DNA from 2 places in the Streptomyces sp. BL1 genome. Region 1 is predicted to be linked to the other one. Evidence: riboswitches for the same ligand, from Rfam matches in the RefSeq annotation. Region 1 holds a riboswitch; the other holds the start of a gene.
What was found. Region 1 has a riboswitch for cobalamin ahead of AC3AGO_RS06700 (ABC transporter substrate-binding protein). Riboswitches for the same ligand answer to the same signal wherever they lie in the genome.
Positions count from the first base shown of each region.

Region 2: linked by a shared signal. The riboswitch ahead of AC3AGO_RS21800 (CbtB domain-containing protein) and the one ahead of AC3AGO_RS06700 (ABC transporter substrate-binding protein) in region 1 are both predicted to bind cobalamin.

Region 1 covers NZ_JBXYWZ010000002.1:1,468,822-1,478,120, reverse strand. The annotation lists gene AC3AGO_RS06710 (ABC transporter ATP-binding protein) at 1-626, opposite strand, end outside; gene AC3AGO_RS06705 (FecCD family ABC transporter permease) at 623-1,573, opposite strand; gene AC3AGO_RS06700 (ABC transporter substrate-binding protein) at 1,720-2,709, opposite strand; cobalamin riboswitch at 2,745-2,883, opposite strand; gene AC3AGO_RS06695 (aldo/keto reductase) at 3,014-3,841, shown strand; gene AC3AGO_RS06690 (aldo/keto reductase) at 3,962-4,975, opposite strand; gene AC3AGO_RS06685 (aldo/keto reductase) at 5,024-5,989, opposite strand; gene AC3AGO_RS06680 (LysR family transcriptional regulator) at 6,143-7,033, shown strand; gene AC3AGO_RS06675 (amidohydrolase family protein) at 7,324-9,299, shown strand, end outside.
Region 2 covers NZ_JBXYWZ010000002.1:4,959,122-4,968,420, forward strand. The annotation lists gene AC3AGO_RS21785 (HAD-IIA family hydrolase) at 1-444, shown strand, start outside; gene AC3AGO_RS21790 (sortase family protein) at 640-1,386, shown strand; gene AC3AGO_RS21795 (CbtA family protein) at 1,372-2,220, opposite strand; gene AC3AGO_RS21800 (CbtB domain-containing protein) at 2,235-2,462, opposite strand; cobalamin riboswitch at 2,490-2,631, opposite strand; gene AC3AGO_RS21805 (ANTAR domain-containing protein) at 2,984-3,724, opposite strand; gene AC3AGO_RS21810 (ANTAR domain-containing protein) at 3,786-4,541, opposite strand; gene AC3AGO_RS21815 (glycoside hydrolase family 6 protein) at 4,758-5,816, shown strand; gene glxA (radical copper oxidase GlxA) at 6,322-8,313, opposite strand; gene AC3AGO_RS21825 (glycosyltransferase family 2 protein) at 8,310-9,299, opposite strand, start outside.

The DNA.
Region 1 (9,299 bases):
AGGTCGTGCAGGGCGATCAGGTTGGTGGTGCCCAGATCCCGTACGAGGGAGAGGACCTCCCACTGGTAGCGCACGTCCAGATGGTTGGTCGGTTCGTCGAGGACGAGCAGCGCGGGCCGCTGCGCCAACGCGCGGGCCACCAGGACGCGTTGCCGTTCACCGCCGGACAGCTCGCCGAAGGGCCGGCCGGCCAGCGTGTCGGCGCCCACGCGCGCGAGGGCGTCCCGTACGAGCTGTGCGTCGGCTGCGCTGTCCGTCTCCCAGAAGCGCTTGTGCGGTGAGCGGCCCATCGCCGCGATCTCGCGCACCGTCAGGCCGAACCCGTCACTGCTGTCCTGCGGCACGGTGGCGGTCCGCTGCGCACGCTTCTTCGGGCCGAGCTCCGCCATGTCCCGCCCGTCCAGCAGCAGTCGTCCCGCGGACGGCTTCAGCGTGCCGTACACGCAGCGCAGCAGGGTCGTCTTTCCGCTGCCGTTCGGCCCGACCACGCCCACAGTCCGGCCCGGCAGCGCGGTGAGCGAGACCTCGTCGACGAGTGAACGGCCGCTGTCCGTACGGAAGGTGACGTCCTCCACGCGCAGTTCCGCCGCGTCCGCCACTTCGCTCCTGTCCGTCCCGGCGGTCATGCGATCCCCTCCGTACGGGTGGTGCGGCGCAGCAGCCACAGAAAGAACGGTCCACCGGTCAGCGCGGTCAGCACGCCGACCGGGATCTCCTGCGGCGCCGCGACCGTACGTGCCGCCAGGTCGGCGAGCACCAGGAACGCCGCACCGGCCAGCGCGGCCACGGGCAGCAGCGCCCGGTGTCCGGCGCCGACAGCCATCCGTGCGGCGTGCGGCACCATCAGACCGACGAAACCGATCGCCCCGCTGACCGTCACCAGGACAGCCGTCACCAGGGACGCCAGAACGAACACGGCCGCACGGAACCGCCCGGTGTGCAGGCCGAGCACAGTGGCGCCCTCCTCGCCGACCAGCAGCAGATCGAGCGGGCGCGCCAACAGCATCAGCACCGCCAGCCCGGCCAGCAGGACGGCGGCGGGCAGCGGCAGGCTGTCCCAGCGGGCCCGGCCCAGGCCGCCCAGTGTCCAGAAGAGGATCTCCTTCATCTGCTCGGCCCGCGCGGAGGTGACCAGAACGAGGCTGGTCAGCGCCGACAGGATGTACTGCACGGCCACCCCGGCGAGCACCAGACGGCCCGTCGTCATGGTGCCGCCCCTGCGGGCCATCGCGTACACGACGAGCAGCGCACCCAGGGAGCCGACGAAGCCCCCGGCGGGCATGGTCAACGCGCCCGCGCCCACTCCGAGGACGGCCACGGCGACGGCCCCCGTCGAGGCGCCCGAGGAGATGCCGAGCAGGAACGGGTCGGCGAGCGGGTTCCGTACGAGGGCCTGCAGCACTGTGCCGACGACGGCCAGTCCGGCACCGACGACGGCGCCCAGCAGCACGCGCGGCAGCCGTACGTCCCGCACGATCGTCGTGAACGGGCCGGGCGGCGCGTCCCCGGTGACGATGCGCAGTACGTCGCCCGCCGGCACGCGTACCGCGCCCAGGGCGAGCCCGCCGAGCATCGCGACGGCCAGCACGACTGTCAGCAGGCCGACGGCCAGCGGGACCACCAGGCGGGACCGCCCGCCTGGTGGTTCGGACGGTGCGGCGGCGCTCCCGTCGGCAGGCGAACCGGCATTCCGGGGCGGGGATTTCAGCAGCACGCCGCTCACCCCTCGTCCGGATGCAGCTGGTGCGCCAGATCGCCCACCGCGCCCGGCGCCCGTACGCCCAGCACGGCCGAGGACAGCGGCAGAACGGCGAACCGCTTGTGCCGGACCGCCGGCACGTCGCGCAGCGCCGGATCGGTCAGCAGCTTCCGCTTCTTCTGCTCGACGGGGGTGCCGCCGTAGTCGTAGAGGAGGATGACCTCGGGCTTGCGCTGGACGACCTTCTCCCAGGACACGTCGGCGAAGGGCTTGCCGATGTCCGAGAAGAGGTTCCGCCCTCCGGCCCGTTCGATGATGTCGTCGCCGATGCCCTCGCCGCCCGCGGTGAACGCCGAACTGTCACCGCTGTCATAGACGAAGACGGACGGCTTGTGCTTCCCCTCCACCTGCTTGCGCACGGACGCCAACTGCCGGTCGTAGCGCGCCAGGAGCTTCTCGCCGCGCTCCGGTACGCCGAACGTCCGGGCGGTCTCCCGTATCTCCTGCCGCAGCTGCGCGAACCCCACGCGTCCCTTGGCGCACTGTTCGACGTTCAGCCGGGTGTGCACGCCGCTCTTCTCCAGGGACGCCCGGTCGCGGCCCTCGGTCTTGTCGAAGGCGCTGCTGTAACCGCCGTACACGAAGTCCGGGTTCGCACCCAGCAGCGTCTCCAGCGACGGATAGCGCTTCGCGAGCACCTTCACCCCGCGGTACGCCTTCCCGTACCGCGGCAGCACCTTGTCGTCCAGATAGGCGGTGCCGGCGAGCTTCTTCTCCAGGCCCAGCGCGAGCATCACCTCGGTGGTGTGCTGGTTGAGCGTGACGGCCCGTTCGGGAGGCCGCTGATAGGTCGTCTTCACACCGCAGTTGGTGACGGTGTACGGGAAGCCCTCGGCCGCCTTCCCCCGGTTCTCCTGCGGGCCGCCGGACGCGGGGCCTCCGCAGGCGGCGAGCGGGGCGAGCACCGCGGCGGATATGAGCGTACGCAGGGCTCTGGATGCCCGTGACATGGTCGTGCCTCCTCCGGGGGATCCGCGTCCCCTGGTCGGTGCGGAGGCGGCAGACCAGTGTCTGACTCCCGTACGGCGTCCGCGGGTTGACCACCCGCCGGGCCGTACGGTCACAGTGGCGGGACCGTGCCGGATTCACACCGGCTTCCTGACATCCGCCGCCTTGATGAGCAGGCGCATTCTTCCACACCCCGTCCCGGCCGCCCTGGACGGAAGAGCGGCTGAAACGTATCGGATGGATCTAGGGTTGAGGGGGCAAGGAATTGCACGACCCCCCCGCAGACAGAGAGCACGAGGAACGCACGTGACCACTGTCCCCGCCGTCACCCTGAACAACGGCAACCCCATGCCCCAGCTCGGCTTCGGCGTCTACCAGGTGCCCGACGACGAGGCCGCCTCCGTCGTCAGCACAGCGCTGGAGACCGGCTACCGCAGCATCGACACCGCGGCCCTCTACGACAACGAGGAGGGCACCGGGCGGGCCATCGCCGGCTCCGGCATCCCGCGCGAGGAAATCTTCCTCACCACGAAGCTGTGGAACACCGAGCAGGGCTACGACTCGACCCTGCGCGCCTTCGACGAGTCCCTCGCCAAGCTGGGCACGGACTACGTCGACCTGTACCTGATCCACTGGCCGCTGCCCGCGCGCGACCTGTACGTCGACACCTGGCGCGCCTTCGAGAAGATCCACGAGGAGGGCCGGGCCAAGGCCATCGGCGTCTCCAACTTCCAGCCGGCGCACCTGCGGCGGCTCTTCGACGAGAGCGGCATCGTGCCCGCCGTCAACCAGATCGAGCTGCACCCGCGGCTCCAGCAGGAGGAGCTGCGCTCCTTCGACGCCGAGCACCGCATCGCCACCGAGGCCTGGTCGCCGCTGGGCCGCGGCAACGGCGTCCTGGACGACCCGGCCGTCCTCAAGACGGCCGAGAAGTACGGCAAGACCCCCGCCCAGGTCGTGCTGCGCTGGCACCTCCAGCTCGGCAACGTCGTGATCCCGAAGTCCTCGACGCCCTCGCGCATCGCCGAGAACTTCGACGTGTTCGGCTTCGAGCTGGACGACGACGACATGACGGCCATCGCCGCGCTGGAGACGGGCGAGCGTGTCGGGCCCGACCCCGACACGCTCAACTGACCCGTCCCGTACGGCGGTCCGGCCTGTACTGCGGTCCGGCCCGTACAGCGATCCGTTCCGCACGGACTGCTCGTACGGGCCGGACCGCGAGGACGGAGCGAGCGGGCGGGCGGTGCGGGGTCAGCCCCGGGCCGCCCGCCCGTTCTCATCCCCCAGCAGCTGCTCGATGCGGGCCAGCTCCTCGTCCGTGAAGTCGAGGTTCTCCGCCGCGGCGACGCTGTCCGCCAGTTGCTCGGGGCTGCTCGCGCCCACCAGCGCCGAAGTGACCTGCTCCGTCCGCAGCACCCACGCCAGCGCCATCTGCGCCAGCGACTGCCCGCGCTCCCCGGCGAGCCGGTCCAGGGCCCGCAGCACTGTCACCCGGTCCTCGGTGATCCCGTCCTGCGTCAGGAACGGGCTGGCCCCGGCGGCACGCGAACCGGCCGGCACCCCGTTCAGATAGCGGTCGGTCAGCAGTCCCTGGGCGAGCGGTGAGAAGACGACGGAGCCGGCGCCCACGTCCTCCAGCGCGTCCCACAGCCCGTCCTCGGGCGACCGCACCAGCATCGAGTAGCGCGGCTGGTGCACCAGCAGCGGCGTGCCCATCTCGCGCAGGATGAGCGCGGCCTCCCGGGTCTGCTCCGGCGAGTAGTTGGATATCCCCGCGTACAGCGCCTTGCCCTGCCGCACCGCCGTGTCCAGCGCGCCCATCGTCTCCTCCAGCGGAGTGTCCGGGTCGGGCCGGTGCGAGTAGAAGATGTCGACATAGTCCAGGCCGGTACGGGCCAGCGACTGGTCCAGCGAGGCGAGCAGACTCTTGCGGGAGCCCAGGTCCCCGTACGGTCCCGGCCACATCCGGTGGCCCGCCTTCGTCGAGACGACGATCTCGTCCCGGTAGGGGTGCAGGTCCTCCCGGAAGATCTGCCCGAACACGGTCTCCGCCGCGCCGGGCGGCGGGCCGTAGTTGTTGGCGAGGTCGAAATGGGTGATGCCCAGATCGAAGGCCCGGCGCAGGATGGCCCGTTGACCGTCCAGCGGCCGGTCGGTGCCGAAGTTGTGCCACAGACCGAGCGACACGACGGGCAGCCGCAGTCCGCTCAGCCCGGCACGCCGGTAGGGCATCGCGTCATAGCGGCGGGGATCTGCTTCATACACGGGCGGGACCTCTCCTGGGACGTACAACGGGTGAATGGCGGCGGCGGGTCAGGCGACGCCCTCGGGGCTCGCACCCTCGATCTGCACACCGTCCGCCGCGATCCGGTCGATCTCGGCGAGCTCGCCGTCGCTCAGTTCGATATCGGCGGCACGCGCGCTGGCCTCGATGTTCTTCGCGCTGCGCGCGCCCACGATGGCCACGTCCACCCGGGCCAGCACCCAGGCGATCGCCAGCTGGCTGACACTGTGACCGCGCTCCCGCGCGAAGTCCTCCAGCTTCCGTACGACCGCCAGATTGCGCCGCAGCGCGTCCCCCGTGAACGCCGTGGACTTGCTGCGCCAGTCGGAGTCCTCGAACGTCGTGTTCTCGTCGAAGCGGCCGGTCAGCAGACCGCTGGCGAGCGGGCTGTAGGCGAGCACGCCGATCCCGTGCTCCCGCGTGTACGGCAGGATGCCGTCCTCGATGCCGCGCCGGAACAGGTGGTACGGCGGCTGCAGCGTGTCCACGGGCCGTACGGCGGCGAACTCCGCCATCTCCGCGGCGTCGTAGTTGGACACCCCCACGTAACGGATCTTGCCCTCGTCCACCAACTCCTGGAGCGCGCCCGCGGTTTCGGCCTGCGGCACGTCCGGGTCCGGCCAGTGCACCTGGTACAGGTCGATCGTGTCGACGCCGAGGTGGCGCAGGCTCTTCTCCACCCCGTCGCGGAGGAACGCGGGGGAGGCGTCGCGGCCGCCGCCGTCGGGACGGATACCGCCCTTGGTGGCGATCACCACGCTGTCCCGGTCGCGCTCGATCTCCGGCCGCAGCGCCTTGCCCAGCAGCTCCTCGGACGCGCCGAAGCCGTACGCCTGCGCCGTGTCGAAGAAGTTGACGCCCAGCCCGAGCGCGTGCCGGATGGCGTCGACGGCGGTGTCCTCGTCGAACGAGCCCCATTCACCGCCCAGTTGCCAGCTCCCGTAGGCGATGCGGGAGACCTTCAGTTCCGTGGCCCCCAGAGTCGTGGTCCTCATGTGCTCTGCTCCTCGTGACAGCGTTCCCGTGACGATGTCCTCGTGCCGGCGCCCTCGAACGGCCGCGGACGATCAGCCCTCAGCCTCTCCCCGCCACCGCTGACCCGTCCAATAGAAGAAAGCGAACGGATTCAGCGACTAGCCTGCTGAGTCATGGAACTGAGGCACCTGGAGCACTTCGTCGCGGTCGCCGAGGAGCAGCACTTCACCCGCGCGGCCGAGCGGCTGATGGTCTCCCAGTCCGGACTGTCCGCGTCCGTGCGGGCGCTGGAACGGGAGCTGTCGGCGCGGCTGTTCGTCCGGACCACCCGCAGCGTGGAGCTGACGGGGGAGGGGCGGGCGCTGCTGGCGGAGGCGACGCGCGCGCTGGCGAACGTACGGGCCGGCCGGGAAGCGGTCGCCGCCGTGCAGGGGCTGCTGCGCGGCACCCTGTCGGTGGGCACCGAACAGTGCGTCGCGGGGGTCAACGTGCCGTCGCTGCTGGCCCGGTTCCGCACCGGGCACCCCGGGGTGGAGATCCGGCTGCGGCAGGCCGGGTCCGGACAGCTGGCGGGCGAAGTCGCCGCGGGGCGGCTCGACCTGGCCTTCGTCGCGCTGTGCGGCGAGCCGCCGCAGGGCGTGGAGCTGCTGCCGCTGGCGGCGGAGCCGATGGTGCTGCTGTGTCACCCGGATCACCGTCTGGCCGCGCACCGGCAGGTCGGCTGGAGCGAGCTGAAGGGCGAGGCGGGCATCGACTTCCAGCCGGACTGGGGCGTACGGCAGCTGACGGACCGTGCGTTCGCGGAGGCGGGGACGGCACGGCAGGTCGCGCTGGAGGTCAACGACGTGCACACCCTCATCGAGCTGGTCGACGAGGGGATGGGCAGCGCGGTGGTCCCGCGCCATTTCGCGCGCAAGCCGCAGGCGTCCGGCCTGTGCACCGTGCCGCTGGAGGGTGAGCCGCTGTGGCAGGTCTCCGTGGCCGTTCCCGCCGGCGGGGGCGCGGGACCGGCGGCGCGCGCCCTCTGCGCCCATCTTGACGTGGCGGTGCCCTCGTCCGGCTAGTTGCCGTCGGGCCGGCTGGTTGTCCTGAGCCACAAGGGGCCCTCCTGTACGAGGTGTTGACCGGTCAGAGGAGCGCCGTGCGACGATCGGGCGGCTCGCGCGTCACTTCTGACCTGCGCAACTCATGAGCCCCGGGAGGAACGTTGGACCCCAACGACAGATCCGCCCCCGCACGGCCCGCCGGCGAAGCCGGCCCCGCACAGTCCGACACCGCACAGTCCGACACCGCACAGTCCGGCCCCGCGCCGGACGCCGCGCCGCACGGCACCGGTTCCCGGCAGGACAGTGGCCTGTCCCGGCGCCGCTTCCTGCAGTCCGGCACCGCCGTCACGGCAGCCACCGCCGCCACGGTTACCGGGTGGAACGGACCGCAGCCCGCCGCGGCCGCCGAGGCCCGCCGCACCGTGCTCTCCTTCACCGCCGCCACCAACGGCGCCGGGACACTGGCCCCTTCCGGCGACCGCCTCGTCGCGGAGATCCAGAACATCCTGTGGTCCGTCCCGCGCGAGGGCGGCGACGCGACCCCGCTGACCCGGCCGGGACTGGAGCCCACCCGGCCGCAGTTCTCCCCGGACGGCCGCCTGCTCGCCGTCTGCGCCTACCAGGGCGGCGGGTTCCACCTGTGGACGCTGCGTCCCGACGGCAGCGGTCTGCGGCAGCGCACCGACGGGCCGTGGGACGACCGCGGCCCGTCCTGGTCGCCCGACGGCACCCGTCTCGCCTTCGCCTCCGAACGCGGCGGCGACCCGGTCGACGGCAGCCCGTACCGCATCTGGGTGCTCGACGTCCGTACGGACGAACTGACCCGGCTCACCGGCCTGCCGGGGCAGGACGGGCCCCATCAGGGCGGCGCCTGGGAGGACTTCGACCCCGCCTGGTCCGGGGACGGCTCCCGGGTGCTGTTCGTACGCGGCACCGTCACCGCGGGCGAGGAGGGGCCGGCGCTGGACTCCCGTACGGTCGCCTCCGTGCCGGCGGACGGCGAGGGGCCCGTGCGCACCGAGTACACGGAGCGGGAGAAGGCGCAGCTGATGACGCCCGCCGTCAGCCCCGCCGGACGGCTCGCCCTGTTGCGGACGACGCCCTCTCCGGCGGCGAGCTGCACGCTGCTCGTGGACGGCGAACTGGTCGCCGTGCAGGGCGATGTGGCGCCCGTGCCACCCCGCTGGGTCTCCCGTGAGGAGCTGCTGCTCACCGTCGACGGACAGTTCCGTGTCGTCGACGTGCGCGAGCCGGCGGACGCGGAGCGGATCCCCTTCACCGCCGAACTGCCCGTCCGGCGGCCGCAGTACAGGATCAAGGACTACGGCTTCGCCCCCGAAGGTGTCCGTCCTGTGCGCGGTGTGCACCTGCCCGTCCTGTCGCCCGACGGGCGGCAGGTGGCCTTCGCCGCACTCAACGCCCTCTGGACGGCCGGCACCGACGGCGGCCGCCCGCGCAAGCTCGTACAGGCGGACCCGACCCGCTATCTGCTCGGCCCGTCCTGGACACCGGACGGCAAGGCGCTGCTGTACTCCGACGACCGTGCCGGACTGTTCGCGGTGCGCCGCCGTGACCTGCGTACCGGCGAGGAGACCGTACTCGCGGAGGGCGGCCGCGTGTTCCCCGCCCTCTCGCCGGACGGCCGCAGGCTCGCCTGCCTCGATCTGACGGGCAATCTGCTGGTGCGCGACCTGCCCGACGGCGCGGAACGCACTCTCGTGAAGCCGATGGGTTCCGGCGGGCTGCCCGGCCGGCCCAGCTGGTCGCCGGACGGACGGTACGTCGTCCTGTGCGACCGCAACCGTCTCGACAACCGGTTCCGCGAGGGCTACAACCTGATCCGCGTCGTGGACGCCCGTACCGGCGAGGACAGGCTGTACTCCCCGGCACCGCACCTCTCGCTCTCTGACCGCTACGACTCGGGGCCCGTCTGGTCGCCCGACGGCACATGGATGGCGTTCGTCGCCGAGTCGGCGCTGTGGCTGCTGCCCGTACGGCCGGACGGCGCCCCGGACGGCCGCCCGCATCCCGTCACCCGCGACGCCGCCGACCACCCGTCATGGTCCGCCGACTCGCGCACCCTGCTCCATCTCTCCTCGGGCGCACTGCGCCTGACGGAGATCCGGCAGAACGGCACGCCGGGACGGAGCCGTACTGTACGCGTGCCGCTGGAGTACCGCAGGGCCCGCACCCGGGACACAGTCGTGCGCGCGGGACGCCTGTGGGACGGACACGGCGACACCGTCCGCGAGGACATGGACATCCTCGTGCGGGACGGACGTGT
Region 2 (9,299 bases), 3.5 Mb from region 1:
GACGTCGACCCGGACTACGTGGTGCTCGGCGAGACCCGTACGTACAGCTTCGAGGCGCTCACCAAGGCGATCCGGCTCATCAACAACGGCGCGCGCTTCATCGCCACCAACCCCGACGAGACGGGGCCCTCCACGGAGGGCGCGCTGCCCGCCACCGGCTCCGTCGCGGCGCTCATCACCCGGGCCACGGGCCAGGACCCGTACTTCGTGGGCAAGCCCAACCCGCTGATGATGCGCGCCGGACTCAACGCGATCGGGGCGCACTCGGAGACCACCGCCATGATCGGTGACCGGATGGACACCGATGTGCGCGCCGGTATGGAGGCGGGTCTGGAGACCTTCCTCGTGCTGACCGGGCTCACGCAGCCCGAGGAGATCGACCGGCACCCGTACCGCCCGACGACCGTCGTCGACTCCATCGCGGACCTGGTCGACCGCATCTGAGCGACCCCGCGTCCGGACCCCGCAGCGCATGGCATGCGGGGTCCCCTGCTGTGTGGGGCCCTGCTGTGTGGGTGAAAGGGGCGCGGGCGCACGGCATCTGACGGCCCGTACGGAGTATCCGGCACCGGCAGCGGATGCGGGCGCGCGGCGGGGCCGCGAAGGTCGGTAGCAGCTTCCAGGGAGGTGCACCGGCCGATGTTCGCGGACGACACGATGCCCCGTACGTCCGGGCGCGGCCGGTTCCTGACCGCCGCCGCCTGGGTTCTGCTGCTCTCCGCGCTGTGGGTGTGGGGCTACAAGCTCACCGACGGCGCGAGCCGCCCCGACACCGGCGGCTCCGCACAGGGTTCGCCGCTGGCGCGGCTCGCGGCGGGCGAACAGCGGCCCGAACTGCCCGCGGCGCACGACCCGCTGGAGGGCCAACCCCGCCCGGAACGGCTGGACTTCGCGGCGCTCGGCCTGCACGAGCCGGTCGCCGGACACGGAGCGGGCACAGTGGGGGAGGCGGACGGTGCCCCGCCGCCCGCACCGGGAACGGGGCCCGTCCGCTGGGACGGTACGGGGCCCGTGCCCGGCGCCGGGGGCACGGCGCGGCTGGAGGCGCGGAGCGCCGCGGGCCCGGAACGGCGGCCCGTGCGGGGCGCGAAGCTGTCCGTCGGCAGGGCCGACGGGACCGTCGCGGAGTTCACCGTGTCGGCGGTGCGGACGGACCCGGGCGGCGGCCCCGCCGGGGAAGGGGACGGGGCAGCCGCCCGGGACGGAGCAGCTGTACGGGACGGAGCAGCCGTATGGGACGGAGCAGCCGTACGGGACGGAGCGGCGCCGCGGGACCGTGCCGTGCTCGAACTCCGGGTCTGCGGCGACGCCACGGGCGCGGGGGCCCGTGGCTGCACCCCGGAGCGGGTGGTCTCCGCCTACCTCACCGGGTCACGCCGCGGCTGAGCCCCGGTCCTGCTCCCCGCCGGCGTCCGTACGGCCGGCGGCCCGTGCCGCGCGCAGCCCGAGCGCGCCGAACGTCACGCCCAGCGCGGCCCACAGCAGGACGTGCGAGGCCAGCGACAGCACCCGGAAGTCCCACAGCAGCGGGGCCGGGACCGGCACCGGGTCGGGGTTGCCGGGCAGCAGGAACATCAGGCCGAGAGTGGCCACCACCGCTGCCGCGACGGCCAGTTGGCAGACCGCGGAGGAGCGGCCCGCACGGGCGAGACGGCGGTGCAGCTGCCACGCGAGCAGCAGCCCGAGTACGCCGACGGCCAGCGCGCCCAGCCACATGAACTGCCGGTCGGTGACCGTACCGGCGTCGCCGACACCCGGCGGGTTGGCCGGATAGCGCAGCCCCGGCAGCAGGGACAGCGCGAGGAATCCCGCACCCGCGAGGGTGAGGGCGCGCTCCCACGGCCGGTGCCGCAGCGGATCGTGACGGTGTGCCAGCGCGTACACGAGAGCGAAGAAGACGCCCAGCGCGAGGCCGACGATCACGGCGGTGACGACCAGGCCCGTGTGCTGGGTGCCGCGCGAGAAGAGCTCCTCGGCGGCGTGCTGGTGGCCCCCGCCGCCGTGCCCGGCGTGCTCGTGCTGCGCGCGCTCCTCCTCCAGCCGGATCGCCCGGTCCATCAGAGGTTCGGCCAGCAGCAGCGAGAAGAGTCCGGAGACCAGCCCGGCGAGGCCGCCCGCCGCGAGCCCGCGCCGCAGCAGGGGCAGCACGGGACGCACGGCGGCGCCGGCCTCCGCCGGGGTGCCGGAGGGGGACGGTGTTTCGGTGTGTGCGGTTGTCATCGTGCCGGGCCCCGTCAGTGGCAGGGGGCGCCGAAGAGGTGCCGGCCGTCGTGGGAGAACTCGTGCAGGTAGTTGCCCGTCGCCGAGATGACGGTGCCGTTGTCGACGAAGACGGCGTAGAGGGCGATCAGTGCGACGATCGCGGCTGCCGCCGCGATCATCCAGTCGCGTGCGCCGAGCGTGGCGGCGTCCGCCGCCGGGGACACAGTGCTGTTCGTCGGACCCGCGGTGTGCAGGGACATTGGTACTCCTCCTGGGGTTTCCACGCCCCGTTGGGAGAAGCGACGGGTCAGTTCCTGACTCCCGTACGCCGGCCGGACAGCACTCGGCTGTCGCGGACGTACGGACACAGTGGCGGGACCGCCCCGGATTCGCACCGGGTTCCTGTACACCGTCGCCTCAGTATGAATATGTGCCGCCAGGAGAGTCCCAGGGTGGCTGACCACTGTCAACACGGCCGTACCGGCGTGCGGTCGCGCGGCCCGCGTGAGGTGGCCGACGCCCGGCCGGTGTCCGCCCCCCTCGTGCCCGAGGACTCCGGCCGGGCGTCTCATCCCCCCGGGTTCCGGGCCGCGAGAGGAATGAGCCCAGGAAAGAGGGGGAGTACGCGGGGCCGGGGTCCGGGGCCACAGGGGCAAGATTAGGCGAGCGGGGCTGATCCGTCAGTCATGCAACCGGCCGCAGCAGGGCGTCTTCAGGCCATCCGCGGCGCGGAACAGCCGGCCGGGGGCGGGCGGTCATCCGGCCGCCCGCGGACGGCAGTTCACCGTTGGGAGGGGCCCGGCTGGGGAAGGCCGAGCCTGCCGTCGACGACGTCCCGCGCCACCTGGGACAGCCGCGCCCCGTGCGAGCGGGCGTAGCCGCGCAGCATCGCGAAGCCCTCGTCCACGCTGACGCCGCGGCGTTCGGCGAGCACTCCCTTCGCCTGCTCCACCACCACGCGGCTGTCCAGCGCCGACTGGAGCTGGCCGGCGAGCTGTTCACGCTGCCGCAGGGTGCGCTGCTGGAGGATGCCGAGGGTCGCGGCGTCCGCGAGGGCCTGCGCGACCTGCATCCCGTCCGCCGGGGGCGCGGCCTCTTCCGGTGCGTTGGTGAGCAGTTGGAGCGCTCCGATGACGTCCTCGCGCAGCCGCAGCGGCACCGTGTACGAGGAGGCGAAGCCCGCCTGCTGTGCGGCGGTGCCGAATTCCGGCCACCGCCGCAGGGTCTCCGTCATGCCGTGCGGCGGTACGGGAGCCGCCGTGCGGTAGCACTCGAAGCAGGGTCCCTGCTCCTGCTGGAGGTCGAACAGCCCCAGCAGCCACGGCTGTTCGGCGGAGGCCGCCGCGGTGTGCAGATCGCCCTGCGGGTCGGCGAGCATCAGCCCGGCCGCCGTCACATCGAGCAGGTCGACACAGCGCACCGCGAGCCGGTGCAGGAAGTCCACCACGTCGAAGTCGTCGACCAGGGTGTCGGCCAGCTCCACGAAGGTCTCGGCGAGACGCTGCTCGCGGTTCGTGCTCATCACGGTCCCGTCCCTTCGTCGCGGAAGCGGCCGCGCGAGCCGGTCTTCGGGGGCACACACTTCACTTCGTATCCCTCTCGCCGTCCTGGCCGTCGTCTGTGAGCCGCAGCTTCCTCGCCACCACGTCCCTGGCCACGTCGAGCAGGGCGAGACCGCGCGTGTACGCGTGCACGCGCAGCCGCAGCAGGGCGAGTTCCGGTGTGACCCCCAGCTGCACCGACACCATGCCGGTCGCCTGATGGACCTCGGCCCTGCGCAGCGCGGCACGGTCCGCGACCCAGTCCACGACGAGCGGCGAACTGTCGTGCAGCGGTTTGCCGTCGCCCTGCGCGTCCCGGCCGCCGAGCAGCGACAGCGCCAGCGCCCCGGACAGGATCTGCGCCCGGCCGAGCGTCTCCTGGGACAGCGTCCCGGGAGTGCCCCTGTGCAGCAGCAGGACGCCCACGCGGATGGCGCCGATCTGCAGCGGAAAGCTGAACACCGCCTGTACGCCCAGCTCTTGGGCCCCCGGCGGGAACCCCGGCCAGCGGTCGGCGGGGACGGTACGCAGCTCCGGTTCGAGCACCATGATTCCGCTGCGCGCCGTGTCGACGCCGGGCCCGACCCCGAGGGTGAACTGGAGCTCCTCCAGCTCGCCCGCCGTACGCCCCGAGGACCACAGCTGTTCGCCGGGCGGCGGGCCGTCGTGCGCGAGGGAGACGGCTGCCCCGTCGACACCGAGTGCGGAGCAGATACGGCGGGCCGTCTCCGTGGAGAGCGGGAAACCGGGGTGGGCTGTCAGCTCGTTGAGGACGGCTGCCAGTTCGTGGCTGACCACACCCTCCTCCTTGCGTGCCCGTGCGGCCTGGTGGACCCACATCCTATGCGCGGCCGGAGGCGGGCGTGCGGGTAACAGCTGGTCGACAGTTCCGCGCGGCGGCCTTCACGGGAGGGCGCTGTGACACGATGGTGCGGTCCGGCGGGGTGCGGCGAGGGGGCAGGGGAGTGGCCTCTCGGGGCCGGTCCCCGCGCAGTACGGCCGAGGGGGGAGTGGATGTACGGGTACACCTGTGCCGACAGGACCACGCGGGGCGCGCGTTCGGGCGCGCGGCTGACGAGAGCCGCGGCTGCCGCCGCGGTGGGCGCGATGCTGCTGGCGGGGTGCTCAGGCTCCTCGGACGACGGCGGGGGCGACGACGCCGGGGGAACGGAGCAACGGCCCAGAGACACCGCCCCGTTCTGGGTCGATCCGCAGAGCAAGGCGGCTCGGGAAGCGGCCGCGTTCCGCAAGGACGGCAAGGACCAGCAGGCCGCGGCGATCGACAAGATCGCGCGGCAGCCGGTGGCCGACTGGGTGGGCACCGAGGACCCGGAGGGCGAGACCCGGAAGCTGACGAGCACCGCCGAGAAGGCGGACCGCGGCGCGCTGATGGTGCTCTACAACCTGCCGCACCGCGACTGCGGCCAGTACTCCAAGGGCGGCGCGGCGGACGGCGACGCCTACCGGCAGTGGCTGGACAAGGTGGTGCGGGGCATCGGCGACCGGGAGGCCACGGTGATCGTGGAGCCGGACGCGATTCCGCACCTGCTGGCCGAGGGATGTACGCCGGAGCAGTTCCACGAAGAGCGGTACGCGCTGCTGCACGAGGCGGTGACGAAGCTCAAGGGGCTCAAGAAGACCACCGTCTACCTCGACGCGGGCAACCCGGACTGGGTGCGCGATCCGGGCGGACTCGTCGAACCGCTGAACCGCGCGGGCATCGGCAAGGCGGACGGATTCTCGCTGAACGTCTCCAACTACCAGACGACCGCGTCGAACCGGGAGTACGGCAAGAAGGTCTCCCCGATGGTCGGCAACAAGCCGTTCGTCATCGACACCAGCCGCAACGGCAACGGCCCCGTGGAGGGCGCCGGCGCGGACGAGGAGGCGTGGTGCAATCCGGCGGGCCGCGCGCTGGGCGAGGCGCCGACGGTGCGCACCGGCGACAAGACGGTCGACGCGTATCTGTGGATCAAGCGCCCCGGCGAGTCGGACGGCGAGTGCAAGGGCGGCCCGAAGGCGGGCCAGTGGTGGCCCCAGTACGCGTTGGCGTTGGCGAGCAACGCAAAGTAGCGCGGGGCCGGCGCGTAGCGCCGGTGAGGCGGCGGGCCCGCCCCGCGGGCCAGTACGCCGCCTGTGCGGCGGCCCCTTGGCTGCCGCGCCGTTGAGGCGGCGCATCCCTCAACTCCGCCGCGGTGGCGGGTGAGTTTGAGCGTTGCGTGCCGGCGGTGTGAGCGCGAGTCGCGCTGAGACCGCCGGCACGCGCCGCGGTGGCTGCGCGCCGCTGCGGCGGAGAAGATTCTGCCGCGGCTTCCCGCAGCGGAGGAGGGCCCGCCCCGCGGGCCGGTACGGCGCCTGTGCGGCGGGCTCTTGGCTGCCGCGCCGTTGAGGCGGCGCATCCCTCAACTCCGCCGCAGCGGCGGGTGAGTTGAGCGTTGCGTGTCGGCGGTGTGAGCGCGAGTCGCGCTGAGACCGCCGGCACGCGCCGCGGTGGCTGCGCGCCGCTGCGGCGGAGAAGAAGCGCGCTTCCCGCGACGGCGGACATGAGGGGGCGGGCGGGGCCCGCCCCTCGACTCCGTTACGGGGAGACCGTCGACGTGGTGGGGGCCGTCGCGGACATGTCGCGGGTGATCTTGAGCCAGGTCGACTCGGACGGGACGCCCTTGGCGTCCACCGCGTTGACCATCCACCAGCCGGGCGGGACCAGGGACGGGTCCTCGGGGAGGGTCGCCGTCAGGCGGCCGTCGCCGGAGCGCTTGAACTTCAGCGCGAGCGAGGACTGTTCGACGTTGGTGACGTGCGTGAAGGAGCTCGGCCGCATCAGGCGGAGCTTCTTCACCGACGCGGCGTCCTCGCTCCGGAAGGAGATCTCGTCACCGGGGCGTACCGTCTTCCGAGGCTGCCCCACGTCCCGCAGGGACGGCCGGTGCTTGCCCTTGTGGAGGTACGGCGGCGTGTAGATGTCGATCTGCTGCTGGAACTTCCCCGGCTTGGTGTTGGCCTCGTCGGAGTAGAGCGAGTCGGAGCCGAACGTCATCACGCGGCCGTCGGGCAGCAGCAGCGCCCCCGAATGGTAGTTGCGGCCCACCAGCGGGTCGGCGACGGACCGCTTGGTGTTGCTCTTCGGGTCGTACAGCTCCGCCTTGAGGATGTTGGTGTCGCTGCGGCCGCGGTAGTCCCCGGAGCCGTTGGTGGTCAGCACCGTGTCGTCGGGCAGGATGACGCTGCTCGGGTAGCGGGCCTTCGCGTACAGGTCGGGCCCGTCGTGGAAGCGCGGGTTGTCCTTCTTCAGGTCGACGATGCGCGTCTTCGCCGTGGACTTCTTCGACTCGCCCACGCCGCCCCCGCCGAGCACCATGAACTTCCGTGTCTGGGTGGGCGGCAGCGGCACGGACATCGCGGTCTCCAGCGCGTCCGGGTCGCTCATGCCGGGGATGGGACGGAAGTTGTTGGTCTGGAGGTCCCACAGACCGGGCTTGCGGCCCTTGTCGGCGGGCCCGTAGCCGGCGTTGGCGCCCGAGTAGAAGATCTTGTTGTCGTCGGTGAGGTGCAGCGCCGGGTACGTGGGGAAGAACCGCGTCTTCGGCAGGTACTCCCACTTCTTGGTCTGCGGGTCGTAGATCTCGTTCTTGCCCGGGACGACCTGTCCGATCTCGTCCAGCCCGGACACCGAGAGGACCTTGCCGTCCTCCAGGGTGGTCAGCGTCGGATACCAGCGGGCCTCCTCCATCGGCTCGACGCGCTGGTAGCGCTCGGTCTCCGGGTCGAACTCGAAGCTGTCCTTGATCCCCTGGAAGTCCTTCTTGTCGAAGGAGAGCTTCTGCGCGATGCCGTACAGGTTCTTCTTGTCGCCGCCCCGCAGCCCCTGGATGCGGTAGTTGTCCTCGGTGCCGGTCTGGTACTGCTTGCCCTTGCGGGACGCCTCGACGTACACGCGGGCGACGCTCGCGCTGACCTGCACCTGGCCGGTGACCGGGTCGGCCTGCTTCTTGGCGCGGGGCACCAGGACGGAGTCCTTGGCCTCGAAGGTCTTGCCGTTCTTCCGGCCGGTGAAGCGGGTGCCGGCCTTGATCGTCTTCGCCTTGTCCGGGCTCTCGTTGTGGATGATCATCAGGCCGCCGGCCTTCTTCACATTGCCGCCCAGCTTCTCGTACCGCTGGGTTCCGCCCGCCACCAGCAGCTTCCCGTCGGGCAGTTGGGTGTGCCCGGCGCAGAACAGGTCCTTCGGTGTGGGGATGTTCTTGTACGAGTTCTTCTCCGGGTCCCACAGGACGGTGCGGAAGGTCTTGGCCCGGAACTGCTTGGCGTCGTTGCCGGAGCCCGCGACCAGCAGCACCTTCCCGGTGTGCAGCAGTGCCGCGTGGATCGTGTTGATCCTGAACTTCGTGGGCACGTCCAGCTTCTGCCAGTGCCCGTTGGCCGCCTTGTACTCCGGCTGATTGATCTTGTACTGGTGATACTTGTCCGTCGTGAAGTTGTACAGCCAGGGGGCGTTGAAGCCCGCGATCACGAGGACGGCCGCCGCACCGATGGCTATGCGTCGGGTGCGGCGGCTCGGTCGGTAATTCATTGTTCCCGTCCCCCAAGGGCGATCTGCACGGTCTCGTCAGGAGTGGCGGCCCAGCTCGGCCGCGGCCGGTCCGGCGGCGCGGCGCCCGGCGCGGAAGCGGGCGGGCCCTGGCGGCCGCCGCCGTGCGTTCCCCGGTGCTGCCGCTGCGCCTTCCGGTCCTTCTTGGCCCGCCGTACGGTGACGCGCCAGCCGATGATCGGCGCGGCGGTGATGAGCAGGGCGAGCGTGGCCCAGGTGAGCATCGCCGGGTGGTCGTGGCCCAGATAGAAGGAGCCGCCCAGCGATCCGCCGAAGATCAGGATGAAGAAGAGGTGCACGCGGAACGTGCCGAAGAGCGTGTCCGGGCTCGCCGAGTCGCCCTTCGGGGTCACCACGAACTTGCTCTTGCGGCGCAGCAGCGCGTCGAACAGTGAGCGCGCGTAGATGGGCGCCGACAGCGCGGACATCAGCATGCCGGCCAGGCCGCCGGAGCCCTCCGGCTCGTGCGGGGAGACGTTGTGCCGCCGGTTCCAGATGTAGAGCCCGATCTGCAGCGCGGTGGCGTTGCCGTACAGCGCCATCCACACGGTGGGGTCGATCTGCACACCGGAGGCGCCGAGGCCGAGGAAGAGCGCGCAACTGACCGCGGCGAGAATCCAGTTCATCGCCGAGATCGGGTAGAAGATCATCAGCATCGTGTAGTTGAAGAGCTTCCCCGGCGAGAGGGTGAACAGGCCCCGCCCGTACTGCTTGAGGATCGTCTCGTACGTGCCGCGCGACCAGCGGAGCTGCTGGGTGAAGAAGTCCGTCCAGGAGTTGGGGCCCTCGCCCACCGCGAGCACGTCCGGGGTGTAGACCGAGCGCCATTTCTTGCCGGTCTGCGGGTTGCGGTGGCGGTGCATCTCGAAGCCGGTGGCCATGTCCTCGGTGATCGAGTCGTACAGCCCGCCGATGCTCTTGAGCGCGGAGATGCGTACGGCATTGCTCGTACCGACGAACATCGGCGC